Regions from separate parts of the Effusibacillus pohliae DSM 22757 genome, predicted to be linked through region 3. Evidence: riboswitches for the same ligand, from Rfam matches in the RefSeq annotation. Region 3 holds a riboswitch; each other region holds the start of a gene.
The links. A riboswitch is a leader RNA that binds a small molecule or an ion and turns the genes downstream of it on or off. The one in region 3 is predicted to bind glycine.
Positions count from the first base shown of each region.

Region 1: it holds a riboswitch for glycine, as region 3 does, so the genes downstream of both, C230_RS0115400 (serine dehydratase beta chain) here and gcvT (glycine cleavage system aminomethyltransferase GcvT) in region 3, are expected to answer to the same signal.
Region 2: it holds a riboswitch for glycine, as region 3 does, so the genes downstream of both, C230_RS0108385 (ACT domain-containing protein) here and gcvT (glycine cleavage system aminomethyltransferase GcvT) in region 3, are expected to answer to the same signal.

Region 1 is NZ_AQXL01000132.1:18,871-24,839, reverse strand. It holds gene C230_RS0115420 (NADH-quinone oxidoreductase subunit N) at 1-870, shown strand, start outside; gene C230_RS0115415 (DUF1146 family protein) at 952-1,194, shown strand; gene C230_RS21510 (YwmB family TATA-box binding protein) at 1,309-2,064, shown strand; gene murA (UDP-N-acetylglucosamine 1-carboxyvinyltransferase) at 2,111-3,373, shown strand; glycine riboswitch at 3,437-3,539, shown strand; gene C230_RS0115400 (serine dehydratase beta chain) at 3,748-4,254, shown strand; gene sdaAA (L-serine ammonia-lyase, iron-sulfur-dependent, subunit alpha) at 4,255-5,151, shown strand; gene spoIID (stage II sporulation protein D) at 5,268-5,969, shown strand, end outside.
Region 2 is NZ_AQXL01000117.1:27,236-33,204, reverse strand. It holds gene C230_RS0108395 (b(o/a)3-type cytochrome-c oxidase subunit 1) at 1-759, shown strand, start outside; gene C230_RS0108390 (PFL family protein) at 822-2,186, opposite strand; gene C230_RS0108385 (ACT domain-containing protein) at 2,199-2,474, opposite strand; glycine riboswitch at 2,575-2,662, opposite strand; gene C230_RS0108380 (P-II family nitrogen regulator) at 2,792-3,106, opposite strand; partial or broken gene C230_RS19840 (globin domain-containing protein) at 3,206-3,397, shown strand; gene C230_RS0108370 (DMT family transporter) at 3,437-4,363, opposite strand; gene C230_RS0108365 (sigma-54 interaction domain-containing protein) at 4,379-5,704, opposite strand; gene C230_RS0108360 (branched-chain amino acid ABC transporter substrate-binding protein) at 5,966-5,969, shown strand, end outside.
Region 3 is NZ_AQXL01000127.1:50,029-55,997, forward strand. It holds gene C230_RS0112785 (YqhG family protein) at 73-918, opposite strand; gene C230_RS0112790 (DEAD/DEAH box helicase) at 959-2,698, opposite strand; glycine riboswitch at 2,771-2,872, shown strand; gene gcvT (glycine cleavage system aminomethyltransferase GcvT) at 3,069-4,166, shown strand; gene gcvPA (aminomethyl-transferring glycine dehydrogenase subunit GcvPA) at 4,326-5,675, shown strand; gene gcvPB (aminomethyl-transferring glycine dehydrogenase subunit GcvPB) at 5,672-5,969, shown strand, end outside.

The sequences.
Region 1 (5,969 bases), on a different contig from region 3:
CTGCTGTCATTCGTGATGATGATCGCGGGATTCGGCATTAAAATCTCGATGGTGCCGTTCCACATGTGGACGCCTGACACGTACGAAGGGGCCCCGACGCCGATTACCGCGTTTCTTTCGGCGATTTCCAAGGCAGCCGGTTTTGCGATGCTGTTCCGGGTGTTTTTGTTCCTGTACTTCTCGATGATGCCGAAAGACTATATGGCGAAAGTGTACACCGTGTTTGCCGGACTGGCGATTTTGACGATGGTCATCGGGAACGTTGCCGCCATCACGCAAAAGAACATCAAACGTCTGATGGCGTACTCGAGCATCGCCCAGGCGGGCTACCTGCTGGTACCGGTCGCCGTATTGGGCAGGGCGCAGAGCCAGGTGAATCTGCTGCAGTCGATGACGGAACTGGTTTTCTACCTGGCGGTCTATGTGCTGATGACGATGGGGGCGTTTGCGATTATCGTCCTCGTGACGCGCGAAGCCGGTTCGGAAAGCGTCGAATCGTTCCGCGGATTGTACCGGCGGTCCCCGTTTTTGGCGGTTGCGATGTCCCTGTTTTTGCTGTCGATGGCGGGGCTGCCGGTCACAGCCGGCTTTTTCGGGAAGTTTATGATCGTCCTCGGGGCGGTGCACAGCCAGTCGTTCTGGCTGGCGGGCATCATGTTTGCCGCATCCGTCGTTTCGTTCTACTATTACTTTGGCGTGATTCGCCTGATGTTCACAAAAGAGACGGATGGCATCGAACCGCGTTTGCAGACGTCGGCCGGCCTGTCGATGGTGATCGGGGTCGCACTGGTGGCGACCGTTGGACTCGGCGTTGTGCCGGGCGTATTTCTGCGCGTTCTGGAAAACTTGAAATGGTTTGGTCCGGTGTAAAAAGAGCATCGGCCGCGACAAGACCAACGAGAGGGGCGAAGGCCTGCTCCGTTGGTCTTTTTCGGCAGGGAGGTGTTTCGGATGATGTCGCTGCCGTTTTCGACAGGTGTCTACGGACTGATGCAGCTGATTGTGTATTTGATCGCGATTGCGGTCGCCTGGTACGCGTCAGGCAGCATTAAGTGGGATTTATTTTTGCGTGACCACCGGGGAGGGCCCGCGGTGGTGCTTCGGCTGATAGTGGCCATTGTGCTCGGGTTTCAGCTAGGCCAATTTTTTCTGCAGTATCTAAGTGCATCGCTGCTGTTGAAGTATCTGCGTTAGAGGCCCCGGCCACCTCACCCGCTTTTTCTGCTTCTTCGCGTATACCGCCTCCCGGATTGGTCAAACATGGTTGATAGGGTGCTAGATTTGACCATGCGGGAGGATGTATTGATTATGAAAAAAGCGGTCTTGTTCGTCTCGATCATTTGCTTCCTCATCGGAGCGGCTTACGCATACCCAGCCCGCTCGACAACGGCCAGCCAGATGCACATCGGCGAACTGCTGACCCGCGTATTTGCAGCGAGCGGCGGGCAGGTGGAGGGCTATTTTGTGCATAACTGGTCGATCGTCAACCATACGTATATGCCGTTGGACGAACTGGCAAAAATCGGCCAAAATCTCAACGCGTCCCTGGGCATTCCCGATGCGCGCGAATACAAAAACAGCGACGGCCAGCAACACGTCTACCAATTGCACGGACAGTGGGATACGAGTACGGCCGTGTCGCTCATTCTCACTTCCATGAACCTGCAACAGCAGCCGCAAACCGTGCTCGTCATCAAAATCGAGCGGGAGGCAAGCGATTTGCGGGGTATTACCGATTCGATCGAAAAAGTAAAAAATACGGCCGCCCAAGCCGGCGTCACCCCACAAATTAGCGCTTGTATCAAAGGTTTTCGCAATGATAAAATTGATGTTATGGAACGAAACTCGCTCATTCAACGGATGTTTGCGTCCGTCGATGCGCGCGAAGTGGAAGCATTTCGTTCCGACTGGCTGGCAAGCGTATCAGGGTACTCTCCATTGGCCAAAGAGTACATATCCACCAACGGGAAGCGGATGAATCTGCAGGTGGCGGTTCATCACGACGCCTATCAAAAAAAGACCCGCATCCTCGTTGGTTCGCCGATTGTGACGATTGAGTATTAACAGCTAAGTCCGGGACAACAGCCCACCCTGAGCGGAGGTACCAACATTGTCAAAGTTTTTGATTCGTGGCGGAAACCGCCTGTCTGGCAGCGTAAAAGTGGACGGTGCAAAAAATGCGGTGTTGCCGATTCTGGCGGCATCGATTCTTGCATCGGAAGGAACCAGTGTGATCGAGGACGTTCCATGGTTGACGGATGTTGAAACCATCAGTGAAGTCATCATCGCTTTAGGGGCAGAAGTTCGTCGGGAAAGCGAAACGGTCTTGCATGTCGACTCGCGCAACGTGAAGGAATGGATCGCCAAAGAATCGCTGGTTCGCAGAATGCGGGCTTCTTTTCTTGTGATGGGACCTTTGTTAGCCCGCATGGGCCGTGCCCGTGTCGCGTTGCCGGGCGGTTGTGCGATCGGAGCAAGACCGGTTGACCAACATATCAAAGGATTTCAGGCGCTCGGTGCGGAAGTCGAAGTCGGCCGCGGCCACGTGGAAGCTCGCGTGAAAGGGAATCGGTTAAAAGGAACCCGAATTTATCTGGATATCCAAAGCGTCGGTGCCACGCAGAACATCATGATGGCAGCCGCTCTGGCGGAAGGCAGGACGATTATCGAAAACGCGGCGAAGGAACCGGAGATCGTCGATCTGGCGAACTATTTGAACGCGATGGGCGCCAGTGTGCGCGGGGCGGGTACGGATGTGATCCGCATCGATGGCGTCGAATCGCTGCGGGGCGCGAATCACACCGTGATCCCCGACCGGATTCAGGCGGGCACGTTCCTGATCGCGTCGGCGATGACCGGCGGCGACGTGTATGTGGAAGGAGCGATTTCCAACCATTTGAAGCCGGTGATCGCCAAACTGAAAGAAGCGGGCATCCAGATCGAGGAAGATGTGAACGGGATACGGGCGATCGGCGGTCCCGGCAACCGTCCGTTGGATGTCAAGACGCTGCCGTATCCCGGATTCCCGACTGACATGCAGGCGCAGATGATGGCGCTGCTGACCGTTTTGCCCGGCAACAGCCTGGTGACGGAAAGCGTATTTGAAAATCGGTTCATGCATGTGGCGGAACTGCAGCGAATGGGAGCCGACATCAAGATTGAGGGACGCACCGCGCTGATCACCGGGGTCCCCTACCTGACCGGAGCGAGCGTTACGGCAAGCGACCTGCGGGCGGGGGCCGCGCTTGTGATCGCCGGACTGGGAGCGCAGGGGGAAACGGAAGTCAACGGACTCCACCACATAGACCGCGGTTACTTGAAACTGGAAGACAAGCTCCGTACGATCGGAGCGGACATTGTGCGCGTCGAGTAATGGCTTTTTTTCACCGGTTGCTATATAATAGAAGTAACACGTTACGAAACTGCATAGCGGCGGATGACGATTGCGGGAGAGACCGAACCGGCCGTTCGGCACCGAAGGGGCAAGTCCCAAAAATCCTTGGGACCAATCTCTCAGGTAAAAGGACTGCAATCGGACGCACTCTGGAGAGAGCATCAGCCACCAAAGGGGAAAACTCCCGCGAACGGGAGTTAAACTTTCCGGTAAAAGGACAGAGCGAGGGTAGACAGTCTGCCCTTGCTTTGTCCTTTTTTGATCGAACGGAAGGACGGAGAAGGGGAAAGCGGTCTACCCCTCTCTGTCCTTCCTTTCTTTTTAAAAATCATGTCGTTCCGGAGGAGAGAGCGATGGAGTACAACAGCTGTTTTGACATTATCGGGCCGGTCATGGTCGGTCCGTCCAGTTCGCACACGGCCGGCGTGGTGACGATCGGGAATTTTGTGCACCAGCTCCTGCACGGGATCCCGGAGCGGGCGGAAATCACATTTTATGGCTCTTTTTCTCAAACATACAGGGGACATGGCACGGATAAAGCAATCGTCGGCGGACTGTTGGGAATGGGCACGGATGATCTGCGAATCAAACACGCGCTCAAACTTGCCTCTGAATGCGGGATGGCGACCGTTTTCAAGCTGGAGGAGGAGTGCCCCTATTATGACCATCCGAATACGCTGCTCATCCATGCGGAAAAGAATGGTGACGCCGTGATGGTCGGCGGCGTTTCGTTGGGCGGCGGATTATCAAAAATTTTCTTGATCGATCAGTTTCAGGTTGATATTCCATTGAATACCGCGTGTTCCATGGTGCTGCACAAGGAAAATCGGACCCGTGTCATCAATTTTCAGGTGAGGTAGATGAAAATGCCGATCGATTTCCAATCGATGCAGGAACTGCTGCTTCACTGCGAACGGGAAAACAAGAGCATCGCAGAAGTCATGCTCGATGTTGAAATCAGCAAGTCGGGCCGCACCCGGGATACGATCATCAGCATGATGAAGGAACGTCTGCTCAAGATGAAACAGGCGATTGAAACAGGCGTGTCCGACCGGTCCTCCTCGCCAAGCGGCATTTCCGGCGGGGACGCGTATCGGATGGGCGTTTACAAGGAAAAAGGGGATTTTCTCTCCGGCAACATCATCGTCGATGCGATGCGGTTCTCGTTTGCCACATCGGAGACGAACGCCCGGATGGGAGTGATCGTGGCGACTCCGACGGCGGGCGCCGCCGGAGTTTTGCCCGGCTGCCTGTTTTCACTGCAAGAGAATTGCGGGCTCTCGTACGACCAGTTGGTGATGGGATTGTTCACCGCAAGCGCTCTCGGTTATGTGATCGCCAACCGCGCTTTTATTTCAGGAGCGGCCGGCGGCTGTCAAGCGGAAGTGGGGTCGGCCACCGCGATGGCGGCCGGTGCCATTGTGGAATTGAAGGGCGGAACGCCCGAGCAGGCGGTCAATGCAACAGCCATCGCGCTGAAATCCCTGTTGGGTCTTGTCTGCGATCCGGTGGCAGGTTTGGTGGAGGTGCCGTGCATCAAACGGAATGTGATCGGCACGGCGATCGCCTTCGCGGCGGCCGACATGGCGCTGGCCGGTGTGGAAAGCCGGATTCCCTGCGATGAGGTGATCGCCGCCATGTACGAAATCGGCAAGCGAATGCCGGTTTCGCTGCGGGAAACCGCTCTCGGTGGGCTGGCCATGACCCCGACGGGACAGGCGATGAAAAAGCGGATTTTTGATTCTCCCAGCGAATAAAGCAAAGAATACCCCACTGTCGCAACCGGCGGCGAAGCAAGTCTATCATGCAAGGGGCATACGGGTACAAGTTGCACATATACATTTGATAGACTTTGCTCAGGGGGGAATGGCTGTTGAATCAAACAACTGCCGCAAACAAACCGGTCGTCATCATGCTCGCCGCAACGCTCGCACTCATGCTGGCAATTCCGGCAGGATTGGTCAGCATGTTGCCGAAAAGGGAACAGCCCGCTCCCCATCTGGCAGTTGCCACCGATGACATGAAGATCAAAGTGCTCCTGAAGGAAAAAAACCAGGTTGTCGAGATGCCGCTCGAGGAATATGTGAAAGGCGTGGTGGCCGCCGAGATGCCGGCCGATTTTCCGCTGGAGGCGCTGAAAGCGCAGGCGATCGCCGCCCGCACGAATGCAATCCGCCGCATTCAGAAAAATTCGCTGATCGAAGGAGCCCATGTGACCGACGATTACCGGGATACGCAGGCCTACAGCAGCGACGAGAAGCTGAAGCAGCAGTGGGGCATCATGGAGTACCAGTTGAAGATGAACAAAATCGTGCAGGCGGTCAACGAGACGAAAGGGCAGATTGTGACCTATAACGGGGTGCCGATCGACGCGATGTTTTTTTCCGCATCGAACGGAAAGACGGAGGATTCGCAGGATTATTTTGGCCGGGCCTTGCCGTACCTGCGATCGGTCGATTGCCCGTGGGACGCGCAGTCGAAACATGCGACGCGTACCAAAACAATGCCGCTGCAGGAATTTCACCGGTTGCTGGGCATCAACGCGGTCGTCACTGCCGCCAACCAGGGACAGATG
Region 2 (5,969 bases), on a different contig from region 3:
CCTTCCATGATCACGGCGTTCACGATGTTTGCCACATTTGAGACGGCCGGACGGGCCAAAGGGGCGAAGGGGCTGTTCGGCTGGTTCCGCCATCTGCCGTTTCGCGACGCCCGCTTCTTTTCGATGTTTCTGGCGATGGTCTGGTTCGTTCCAGCGGGGATCGGAGGCATCATCAACGCCAGCAACCAGCTGAATGCGGTGGTGCATAACACCATTTGGGTGACCGGCCATTTTCATTTGACGGTCGGCACGACGGTGGCGCTCACGTTTTTTTCCGTCAGTTACTGGCTGATTCCGCATCTGACCGGCCGCAAATTGACGCCGGTGCTGAACGATCTGGGGAAATTGCAGGGCTTTTTGTGGTCGATCGGCATGCTGTTTATGTCGGGCTCGATGCACACGCTCGGGTTGTTGGGAGGACCGCGGCGGACGGCGGGAACGACCTACATGAACGATCCGACCGCTCTCAGTTGGCTGCCGTGGCACAAATTGACCGCGATCGGGGGCGGTATCCTGCTGGTGGCCGCCATGCTGCAAATTGCCATCGTCTTCTATCTGACCTTCAAGGCGCCGAAGGGGGAGGAGGAATACCCGATCGGCGAAGTGGCGGAGGAAGCGGAGGCGACGCCGGCGATTCTCGAACGCTGGCGGGTTTGGGTGCCGGTGGCGGTGGTCCTGATTCTCGTCGCCTATGGTTACCCGATTTTCGAGATGATCCAAAATCCGCCGCCGGGAGCACCCGGTATCAAAACCTGGTAAACGGCCGAAATGTGAGCGGCATGCTTCTTCGCATGCCGCTTTTGTGACATTGGTCCGCCCCGCTAGTTCATCAGCGATTGGATGGGGGCCGGAATGCGGCCGCCGCGCCGGGCAAATTCCGCCGATGAGAACCGATTGATCTCCATTACCGGCGCGCGGCCCAGCAATCCGCCGAATTCCGCCATTTGCCCTGCCACGGCCCCCGGAACGGGGATGACACGGACGGCCGTCGTTTTTTTGTTCATCATGCCAATCGCCATCTCATCGGCGATCAGCCCGGCCAGCGTTTCGGCGGTTGTCTCGCCGGGCACCGCGATCATATCGAGCCCGACCGAGCAGACGCAGGTCATCGCTTCCAATTTGGCCAGGCTGAGTGCGCCCGCTTCGACGGCAGCGATCATCCCGTTGTCCTCCGAGACCGGGATAAAAGCGCCCGACAGCCCGCCGGGATACGAAGTGGCCATCGCGCCGCCTTTTTTTACCGCATCGTTGAGCAGAGCCAAGGCGGCGGTGGTGCCGTGCGCACCGCACCGTTCCAGGCCCATCGCCTCCAGAATCTGCGCTACGCTGTCCCCCATCGCGTTGGTCGGCGCGAGCGACAGATCGACGATGCCAAACGGCACGCCAAGCGCCGCGGCCGTTTTGCGCCCCACCAGTTCGCCGACCCGCGTGATCTTGAATGCCGTCCGTTTGATCGTCTCTGCGATCATACCAAAATCGGCTCTTTTTTCCAGCCGCTCTAACGCCGACAGCACGACCCCCGGCCCGCTCACGCCGACGTTGATCACCGCATCCGGTTCGCCAAAGCCGTGGAAGGCCCCGGCCATGAACGGATTGTCGTCCACCGGGTTGCAGAACACGACCAGTTTGGCCGCTCCGATCCCGCTCCGGTCTGCCGTCCGTTCGGCGACATGCTTGATCGTGCACCCCATCCGGTACACTGCGTCCATGTTAATGCCGGCTTTGGTCGATGCCACCGCCACCGAGGCGCACACCCGGTTTGTCTGCGATAAAGCATCCGGCAGGGAATCGATCAACGCCTGCGCCGAGGGTGTCATGCCCTTGTGGACCAGAGCCGAATAGCCCCCGAGAAAATCGATTCCCAGTTCTTCCGCCACCTCGTCCAACTCGACGGCAATTTCCACATACCCGTCCTTGTCAAAACCGGGCAGCGCATGAGCAATCGGTGTGACCGCAATCCGTTTGTTGACGATCGGGATGCCGATCTCCCGTTCAATCCCGTGTACCACCGGGACAAGCCGCGATGCGTGGCGCAGCAGTTTGTCCCGCACACGGGTTTTGGTGGCGGACAGGGTGTCCGCCCGGCAGTCGTCGAGATGGACTCCCAGAGTCACGGTCCGGATGTCGAGGTGTTCCGTTTCCACCATGCGGATCGTTTCCAACACTTCGCTTTCCGTATAGCTCATGCCGCCACCTCCTCAGATCCGGTGCATCGAGCGAAAGAGTTCTTCGCTCTGCACCGTGATTTTCACGCCAAGCCGCAGCCCCACCTCATCGAGGCAGCTTTGCAATTCCTGCAGCGAGCGGACGGCTTGCTGCAAATCGACCACCATGATCATCGTAAAAAATTCACCGACGATCGTCTGCCTGATATCCACAATGTTCACCCGGTTGTCCGCCAAGGCGGTGGTGACGGCCGCAATGATGCCGATCCGGTCGATCCCCACCACCGTGATCAATGCCCGTTGTTCCATCGGTTTCTCTCCTTTTTTCTCGATCAAAAAAAAGACCATTCGGGAGAATGGTCAGGGAAGCCGCACTGCAATCACAACCGCCCAAAAGCGGTTGGCGTCCCGCGCTTCCTCTGTCCTTTTGCCTGAGAGTTTCGCGATGATCGCTTGCCCCTTCGGCGCCCTGGCAGGGTCTCTCCAGAGGTTCGTCCGGTTGCGGTGTCACCCGCAACTTTCATCCGGCTGGATCGATTTTTTCCTATAGTAGCAGGACGGCGCGGTGCGCGTCAATCGCGGAGTGCCGTTTTCAGAAACGGGCAGCCACAGGAGGGAACCGTTTTTCATCCCAAACGGCTAGGTGGGAAATGTTCTGACACCAGAATCCTGTCCTTCTCTTTATTGCCTGTGTAAGTGAGTGAAAGAATCCTTTTGACCGCATTCTCCACCTGCTCTTCTTCCACAATGAGTTGCAGTTTTGCTTTGATGTGGGTTTGAAACGGCATTCGAATCTGTTTGGGGAAGGGGGAAACACCAAACAAACTGAATTCTTTCACATTTGTAATGTTGTAGTTTTCGATTTGCATGCGCGTGAGCGAGCGGACGACAGACTCCACCAGAGCAGGATCGAGAATCGTTTCAATCACTTTTTTCCCCATAGCCGGTCTTCCCCTCTCCGATATGTTCTTGTACCCGATTGTAGAACGGAGAAGGGACCGCCACAACAGTCAATGTAACCAAGTCTTACAAGAGGCCCGCATGCAGGAAAAATTCCTGCTAAGCTACGGTTGAGACCCCAACATGAGGGGATGAATCTGCATCCGGAGCATTTTGCGGCGGTCGCCAAACATTTGCAGGACGCGCTGGCGCATTTTGGCGTCGATCAGCGCGACATTGACCAGGTGTTGAGCCATATTGAATCGCTCAAGGACGATGTGTTGTACAAGTGACTCTGCAACCCCCTCTTTCTTTTTCAGGCGAAGAGGGGGTTACTTGTGCCCTTCCGCAGTCCCGAGCGCGGGCGGCTGAGGCGTCGGTTGATGGTGCGTAGTGCAGAGCACGATCCCGGCCAGCAGCAGGATGCCGCCTGCCACCTGCTGCAGCGACACCGTCTCGCCAAACACGAAATAGGCGAGGATAGAGGAACCGACCGCTTCCCCCAGAATCCCGACGGACAAAATCGAGGCGGGGATCCAGCGGATCACCCAGTTGAAGATCGAATGGCCCAGAAGCGTCGGAAACACGGCCAGGCACAAAAACCACAGCCAGTCGAGCGGCGGCGGCGAGAGCAGCTGTTCATCGTGAATCAGCACATAAGCGAATAATGTGACTGTGCTGATCCCGTACACCAGAAACGTGTAGGCGGCGGAATCGGCCCGGGCCCGGACATGTTGTCCGATCAGCCAGTACACCGATACCAGAAACGCCGAAAGAAGCGCCAAGAAATCGCCGAACAGGACGTTCGGCCCGGACGTGAAATCCCCCCAGCCGATAATGACCGAGCCGATGATCGCCAACAGCCCGCCCAGCCAGGCATTCCTCGAAAGCTGTTCTTTAAAAACCCAGATCGATCCGGCGAACGTAAACAGCGGCTGCAGCGACACCAGCACCACCGAACTGGCGACAGACGTGTACTGGAACGACATGAACCAGTAGATGAAGTGAAACGAGAGCATCACGCCGGACACCGCACAAAGCAGGTAGTCTCGCCCCGTCAGGCCGGTGAGCGATTGCCGGAACGCATTCCGCCTGGCCACCATGAACGGGATCATCAGCATCACCGTAAAAAACAGCCGGTACGCGGCCGTCAGTCCGGGCGACGAAGCGGACAATTTAACGAAGATGGCCGACGAGGAAATCGATAAAATGCCGATGACAAGCGCCAGATAAGGCGGAAAAAAAGGCCGGTTTGGCATGCGCAACCCCCGTTTCTATAATCCGTATTGTTTGATCTTGTAGTACAAAGCGCCGCGCGAGATGCCCAACAGCCGGGCCGCTCCCGCTTTGTTGCCGCCCGTTTTCCTGAGTGCGTCCTCGATTTTGGCCCGTTCCATCTCCTCCGAGAGAGCGGACAGCGGCAACGCGTCTTCCGCCAACTGGGACAAAGTGGTCAGCCGGATCGCCGGCGGCAGGTGCTCCAGCGTCACTTCCCTACCGTCCGCCACGATTGCCAGATACTCCATCACATTCCGGAGCTGCGGCAGATTTCCCGGCCAATCGTAAGTGGTCAATGCCGCCATCACTTCCGAACTCAGGCGGGGGACCGGTTTTCCGACGGTTTGTGCCGATTTGCTGAGAAACAGATGGCAAAGCTCCGGCAAATCCTCTTTTCGCTCCGCCAGCGCGGGAACCGCAAACGTATGAAACCGGTAAAACAGTTCTTGCAAAAAAACGCCCTTCGCCACCAGTTCTTCAACTTCCGGCACGGAAGAGGCGACGATTTGGCAGCGCAAAGGAATCGGATTCATCCCGCCGGTCCGGAAAAAGTGGCCTTCGCCAAGCGCTTGCGACAGCTTGGATTGGGTCGGCAGCGGCAGGGCATGCACATTTTTCAGATACACGGTTCCGCCGGCCGCCAGTTCCAATTTTCCCGGCCGTTCGTCTTCGCCGCCAAACGTTCCCCCTTGGTAGCCAAACAGTTCGGCGTCCAGCAGGCCGCTCGGAATGGAATCGCAGTTGATGGCGATAAACGGGCCGGACTTGTTGCCGGTCCGGTGAGCGAGAGCCGCCAGCGTTTGCTTGCCGACACCCGCTTCGCCGGTCAGCAGAATCGAGAACGACTGTTTGGAAGTGTGTGTTAAAAACTGTAAAATTTGCTGCATCGACCGGCTGCGATGCACCAACTGCCGGCCGGGGGGTGCGTCAATCGGGCTGTCCGGCCGATTGTACAGTTCCTCGCTTAATTTTACCGTGTGCGTGATGTCCTGCTCGATCGCGACCGCTCCCAACAGTTCCCCATTTTCATCGTAGATCGGGACGGCATTGATAAACACATGCTTGTCGGGCCGCGGACGATGGTACACCTGGTAGACCGGACAGCCGGTCTCCATCACCTGAAACAGCATCAGCGAACCTTTCTGAAAAAAGTTCCCGATCGGCTTCCCGATAATCTGCTCTTTCGGGATGCCGTAGAGCCGTTCCGCCACATTGTTCCAGTAGAGCACCGTTCCGTCCCGGTCCACGCCGGTCACCGCATCGTTGACCGAATCGAGCAAAACGTCGAAGAATGCTTTGATCTTTCGAGATTGGCTATCCATCATACACTCCCACCCCAAAGGCTATCTCTATTATTCAAGTTTTTGTATAAATACGCAAATTGGGTGTTGTCGAAACTGAGTCAGGTAGTGTAGAATTATGGCGTGGGTGTTCAAGATTTGGACACATTATCGCTGATATGTCTAATTTTAAACACCTATTCACCGTTTCGTCTACTACCAAACAATCGGTAGTTAGATGTGCCTGCGTCTAAGCGGCTAACGCGGAGTAAATCATCCATGATCAAAGGGGGTCTTACAGAAATGA
Region 3 (5,969 bases):
TGCAACCGGTGGACGGCAATACACCGAATTTTTGCAAATCGAGGATGTGTTCTCCGCCGCCAGGTACCCGGTTTATGTACGGACGGGAGCGGCGGTGAACTGGGTAGGGTCCAGGTAAAGCAGCGCAAAGTGCAGCGGCTGCACCTGGATCCGCGGCTGGCATCGCCATTTCAGTTCGGCGACCCTTAATTCCCGCTCGGCCGAATACAGGTCCATTTTCTCCTCGTTTTCCAGAATGAGCGATTCATAGTAGGTTTCCAGCTGATTGATCTCCTGCGCCAATTGCTCTTTTGCCAGTTCCGCCCAGGTGTGGTCGCTGTTCCGGATTTCCTCAAGGATCGTGTTTTTGATCCGCTGCCAGCCGGTTTGCAGGGATGCAACGAGCAAACCGGTTTGCTTGAGCTGTTCCCGGTAATGTTCCGGCAGTTGGCACGACATCGGCAGGTCGCGGACCGCTTCGTACAGATCGGGGATCACTTGGTTATTTCGCAGGTTGACGCCGAAGGAGCGGAGTTCATCCCGGCGCCGGTCGGCCAGATAGGAGATCTTGACATTTGTCAATAAAAACGGGACGCGCCGATTGGAGGGGGTTGCCGTTTGGTACTGGCAGACGAATTGGCCGCGGCGGGCGGCCGATTGAAAAATTTTTTCCAGCCGGTAGCTGCCCAGTGCGACCAGCTCGGTTCGCTCGACGCCGGCGATCTCCGTCTCCGAATCGAACACAAGGTTCAGCACGGTCGGAGGTACATCTTGCCCGATCGCTTCCACCCACATCCAATAATACGGGCGATCCATCAGTTCCTTGTCGATCTCGCGCGGCAGTTCCACTTGCAGAAAACCCGGTTCGTCCCGCAAAATCGGACAACCTGTGGCCTGAAAATAGCGTCTGCAATAGTGCTGGATCTGCGTCTTATCCATTCCCCTTTCCCCCTCACGCAGCATTGCACCAATCGGCTTGTCACGTTTTCGCGTAGTCTGTGAAGGTCTCTTTCAGGATTTCCTGTTTGACTTGTTCCATCCGGTCCCCCAGCTCGTTGAAACGGGCGGCAAACTCCTCTGTCGAGTTCGATTCGGCAAACCAATCCATGATATCGTTCTCAAAATTCTTGCTCAGTTTCATCCTGCCGATGATCATGTCCAGTTCGCCGATCACCATCTCGAACATGCGGATCTTTTCCTGCAGCAAATCGACGATATGCTCTTCGATCGTGCCGCGGGTGGCCAGGTTGTAGATAAACACGTCCCGTTCCTGCCCCAGACGGTGCACGCGGCCGATCCGCTGTTCGATCCGCATCGGGTTCCATGGGAGGTCGAAATTGATCACCTGGTTGCAAAACTGCAGGTTGATCCCCTCGCCGCCCGCTTCTGTTGCGACCAATACCTGCGCCCGTTTTTCGAACAGGTCCTGCATCCAGTCTTTTTTGCTGCGCTTGAATCCGCCGCGGAAGGGGATCGCGCGGATACCGGCCTGCTGCAGCATGTACATCAGATAGTCCTGGCTCGCCCGGTATTCGGTGAAGACGATCACTTTGTCGTTGCATGCCTCGATGATCTCGATCACCTTTTGGCCTTTCGTGTATTCGTCAAGCGGAATCGCACCGCACATCTCACGCAGCTGGCCGATCCTCGCTTTCAATGCGGCGGGCATTTTCGGATCCTGGTGCATTCGTTCCAGCGTCGGCAAGGCAGCGTAAGGTGTCGAGCAGATCTCCCGCTGCAAGGTGATCAGCGGCAGCACGTTTCCTTTTTCGGAGCGGCGTTTCAAATATTCTTCCTTGACGAACGACGACACCGCTTCGTACAATTCCCGCTCCTGCGGTGACAGATCCAGCGGGATCGACGTCACCTTGCGTTCGGTAAAAAAGACGCCGCCTTCACTCCGCTTGTTGCGAATCATCACTTGGGACAATGCGCTTTTCAGTTCGGCCGGATTTTTCGGCTTCCGCTTTTCTTCCATAAACGCGGCGGAAAACTGCTGGGCGCTGCCCAATTGGCCGGGTTTCAAAAGTGTGATCAGGTTGTACAGTTCCTGCATATCATTTTGAATCGGGGTGGCGGTCAGCAGCAGCATGTATTTTTTCCGGAGCCGGTTGATCAGTTCCCAGTTTTTCGTCTTGCGGTTTTTCAGTTTGTGCGCCTCGTCGACGATCACCAGATCCCAATCCTGCTCAAGGACGATCGTCCGGTGCGGCTCGCGTTTGGTGGTGTCGATCGAAGCGACGACGATGTCATAGGTCGTCCATGACCATTCGTTGCGCTGGGCGAACGCTTTGATCGCAAATTTTTCATTCAATTCCCGCGTCCACTGCAAAACAAGCGACGCGGGGACGAGGACCAGCGTTTTTTTGACAAGTCCGCGCATGATATATTCTTTCAGGATCAGGCCGGCTTCGATCGTCTTCCCGAGCCCGACTTCGTCGGCAAGAATCGCCCGGCCGTGCAGTTCGTTCAACACCCGTCTGGCTGTCTCAATCTGATGCGGATACGGGATGATGGAGGGCAGATGCTGCAAGCAAAGCAGCTGGTCGAACGTCGGAACGACCTTTGTCTCCTCCGCTTCCCATATGAGCTGAAACAGGGTCCAGTCATCCCACTGCCCATTTTGCACCCGCTCCAAAAACTGCCCGAACAGCGTCTCGTCAATCGAGCATTCGGGTGCACCAGACATTTGATCGTTTTGCAAAGAATCTGGTTTCATGGGCTCACCTCTTGTGGTATAATCAAGGTGCTGAAATAGATTGTGTCAAAATTGGAATTTTATACGCGGCGGATGACTGTTACGGGAGAGAACGATCGATCGTCGCCGAAGGAGCAAGTGGAGATGGCCCGGATGTCCACGAATCTCTCAGGCAGAAGTACCGTAAACAGGACGCGACTCTGGAGAGAGCTGTGCAAACGGCCACCAAAGGGGCAACTTCCCGCGGCGGGAAGGGAACTCTCAGGTAGCGAGGACAGAGACACGAAGGGATTTTTCCCGCTCGTGTCTCTTTTTATTTCTCTCAAATCGGGAACTTTATACTAAGCGGGAATCGGAATGCGCTTGCGGAACATGTTGAGGAGGGGTATGGATGGCAGACCTGAAACGAACGCCGCTGTTTCCCTTGTATGCGGAATACGGCGGGAAAACGATCGATTTCGGCGGATGGGAACTGCCCGTGCAATTCTCCAGCATTCTGGAGGAGCATGAGGCGGTTCGCACGCGTGCCGGCTTGTTCGATGTGTCGCACATGGGCGAAATCGAAGTGAAAGGACCGGACGCGTTGGCCAACATCCAGCGCTGGATCACCAATGACGCTTCCAGGCTGGAGGTCGGCCAGGCGATGTATTCGCCGATGTGTTACCCGGACGGGGGATGCGTCGACGACCTGCTTGTCTACCGGCTGGACAACGACCGCTACTGGCTGGTGGTGAACGCGGCCAACATCGACAAGGACTACGAGTGGGTAAAACAACACGCTGCCGGTGACGTGGAAATCACCAACCTGTCGCCCAACATCGCCCAGTTGGCGCTGCAAGGCCCGCTGGCGGAACCAGTGCTGCAGAAGCTGACCGATTACGACCTGCCGACCATCAAACACTACCGGTTTGCGCAAAATGTCAATGTGGCAGGTGTTCCGTGCCTTGTGTCGCGAACCGGCTATACGGGGGAAGATGGGTTCGAGATTTATATGGATGACGGGCAGGCACCCAAACTCTGGCAGGCGATTCTGGAAGCCGGCAGGGAAGAAGGCGTGGTGGCCGCCGGACTGGGAGCCCGCGACACGCTGCGGTTTGAAGCGAAACTGCCGCTGTACGGGCAGGAACTGAGCCCGTCGATTTCACCGATCGAGGCGGGGCTCGGCATGTTTGTCAAGCTGGACAAGGGCGATTTCATCGGCCGCGAGGCATTGGCCAAGCAGAAGGAAGAAGGCCCGCGGCGCAAGCTGGTCGGGTTTGCGATGATCGGGCGGGGCATCCCCCGCAGCCACTACGAAGTGCAGGTGGACGGCCGCAAAATCGGTGAGGTGACAACTGGCACGTTTGGCCCGACCGTCAAGAAGAACATCGGGCTGGCGTTGATCGAAGCCGACTATGCAAAAATCGGCCAGGAGCTTGACGTCATCATCCGCAACAAACCGGTCAAAGGGGTAATTGTGAAGACTCCATTTTACAAACGGCAAAAGTAGCAAGGAATCTCACGCCCGGGCACAGCGACACCGTTTTGACTGTCCGTTCCGCGCGGGGCGTGTGCCATCTGCGTCCGAATCGTGCCATCCGTTTTCCGGGCGGAGCGTGCGGCGGACCCACCAGGATCTGATCACTACAACAGTGCAGGAGGCGAGATTTTGAAACAGCACAGCTATATCCCCAATACCGAAGCGGATCGCAAAGCGATGCTCGATTCGCTGGGGCTCAACGATGTGGAGGAACTGTTCGCAGACATTCCGGAATCGGTCCGTCTGAAGCGGGACCTCAACCTGCCGGCGGCCTGGTCGGAAATTGAACTCAACCGCAATCTGGCTGCGATGGCGGGCAAAAACGCCAATCTCGAGGAGTACATTTGCTTCTTGGGGGCGGGCGCTTATCAGCATTACATTCCTTCGGTGGTCGATGCGATCATCAGCCGTTCCGAGTTTTATACGGCGTATACGCCTTATCAGCCGGAAATTTCGCAGGGGATTTTGCAGGCGATTTTTGAATACCAGACGATGGTGTGCGAACTGACCGGCATGGATGTATCGAACGCGTCGATGTACGACGGCCCGAGCGCGATGGCGGAAGCTGGCATCATGGCGTGCGCCGCAACCCGTCGTTCGAAGCTGTTGGTGTCGCGGGCGGTGCATCCGGAATACCGGCAAGTCGTGAAAACATACGCATCCGGCCAGAACATCGAAGTCGAGGAGATTGCGATTGAAAACGGGCTGACCAGTCTGCAGGATCTCGAGGCAAAATTGGGCGACAACATCGCCGGCGTGCTGGTGCAATATCCCAACTTCTTCGGCTCGATCGAAGACCTCAAAGCGATCTCGGAGCGGGTTCACCAGCACAAAGCGCTGTTGATCACCGCAGTCAATCCGATCGCGATGGGCATTCTGGAAGCGCCAGGGACGTTTGGCGCGGACATCGTCGTCGCGGAAGGGCAATCGCTGGGGAACCCGGTAGCGTTTGGCGGTCCGTATCTCGGCATGCTGGCGACCACCAAAGATTTGGTGCGGCGTCTGCCTGGCCGCGTTGTAGGGCAAACGAAGGATCTGGACGGCCGCCGCGCCTATGTGTTGACGTTGCAAGCGCGAGAGCAGCACATCCGCCGGGAAAAGGCCAGCTCGAACATCTGCTCCAACCAGGCATTGAATGCGTTGGCTGCGACCGTGTACCTCAGCTATATGGGGAAGCAGGGGCTGCAGGAAGTGGCCCGGCTGAACTTGCAAAAAGCGCACTATGCCTACAGGAAACTAATCGGCATCAATGGAATCAAGCCGATTTTCACAGCGCCTTTCTTTAACGAGTTTGCTGTCAAGTTGAACGGCAATCCGGCAGAAATCAACCGGAAACTGCTCGAGGCGAAGATCATCGGCGGCTATGATTTGGCACGCGCCTATCCGGAATACGAAGGCGGCATGCTGTTAGCCGTCACCGAACTGCGCACGAAAGAGGAAATCGATCTGTTGGCGGAGCGATTGGAGGCGATCGTATGAGACAAAAGCAGGACCAACGGCTGATTTTTGAACTGTCGCGCCCCGGGCGTGTCGCATACAGCCTCCCGGCTTGCGACGTGCCGGAACAGCCGGTGGAGGAACTGATTCCGGCCGATTACGTGAGAAAAACGCCGGCCGAACTGCCGGAAGTCAGCGAAGTCGATCTGATCCGTCACTTTACTGAACTTTCCCGCCGCAACTACGGTGTGGACAACGGATTTTACCCGCTGGGCTCGTGTACGATGAAATACAATCCGAAGCGGAATGAACGGATGGCGCGACTGGCCGGATTTT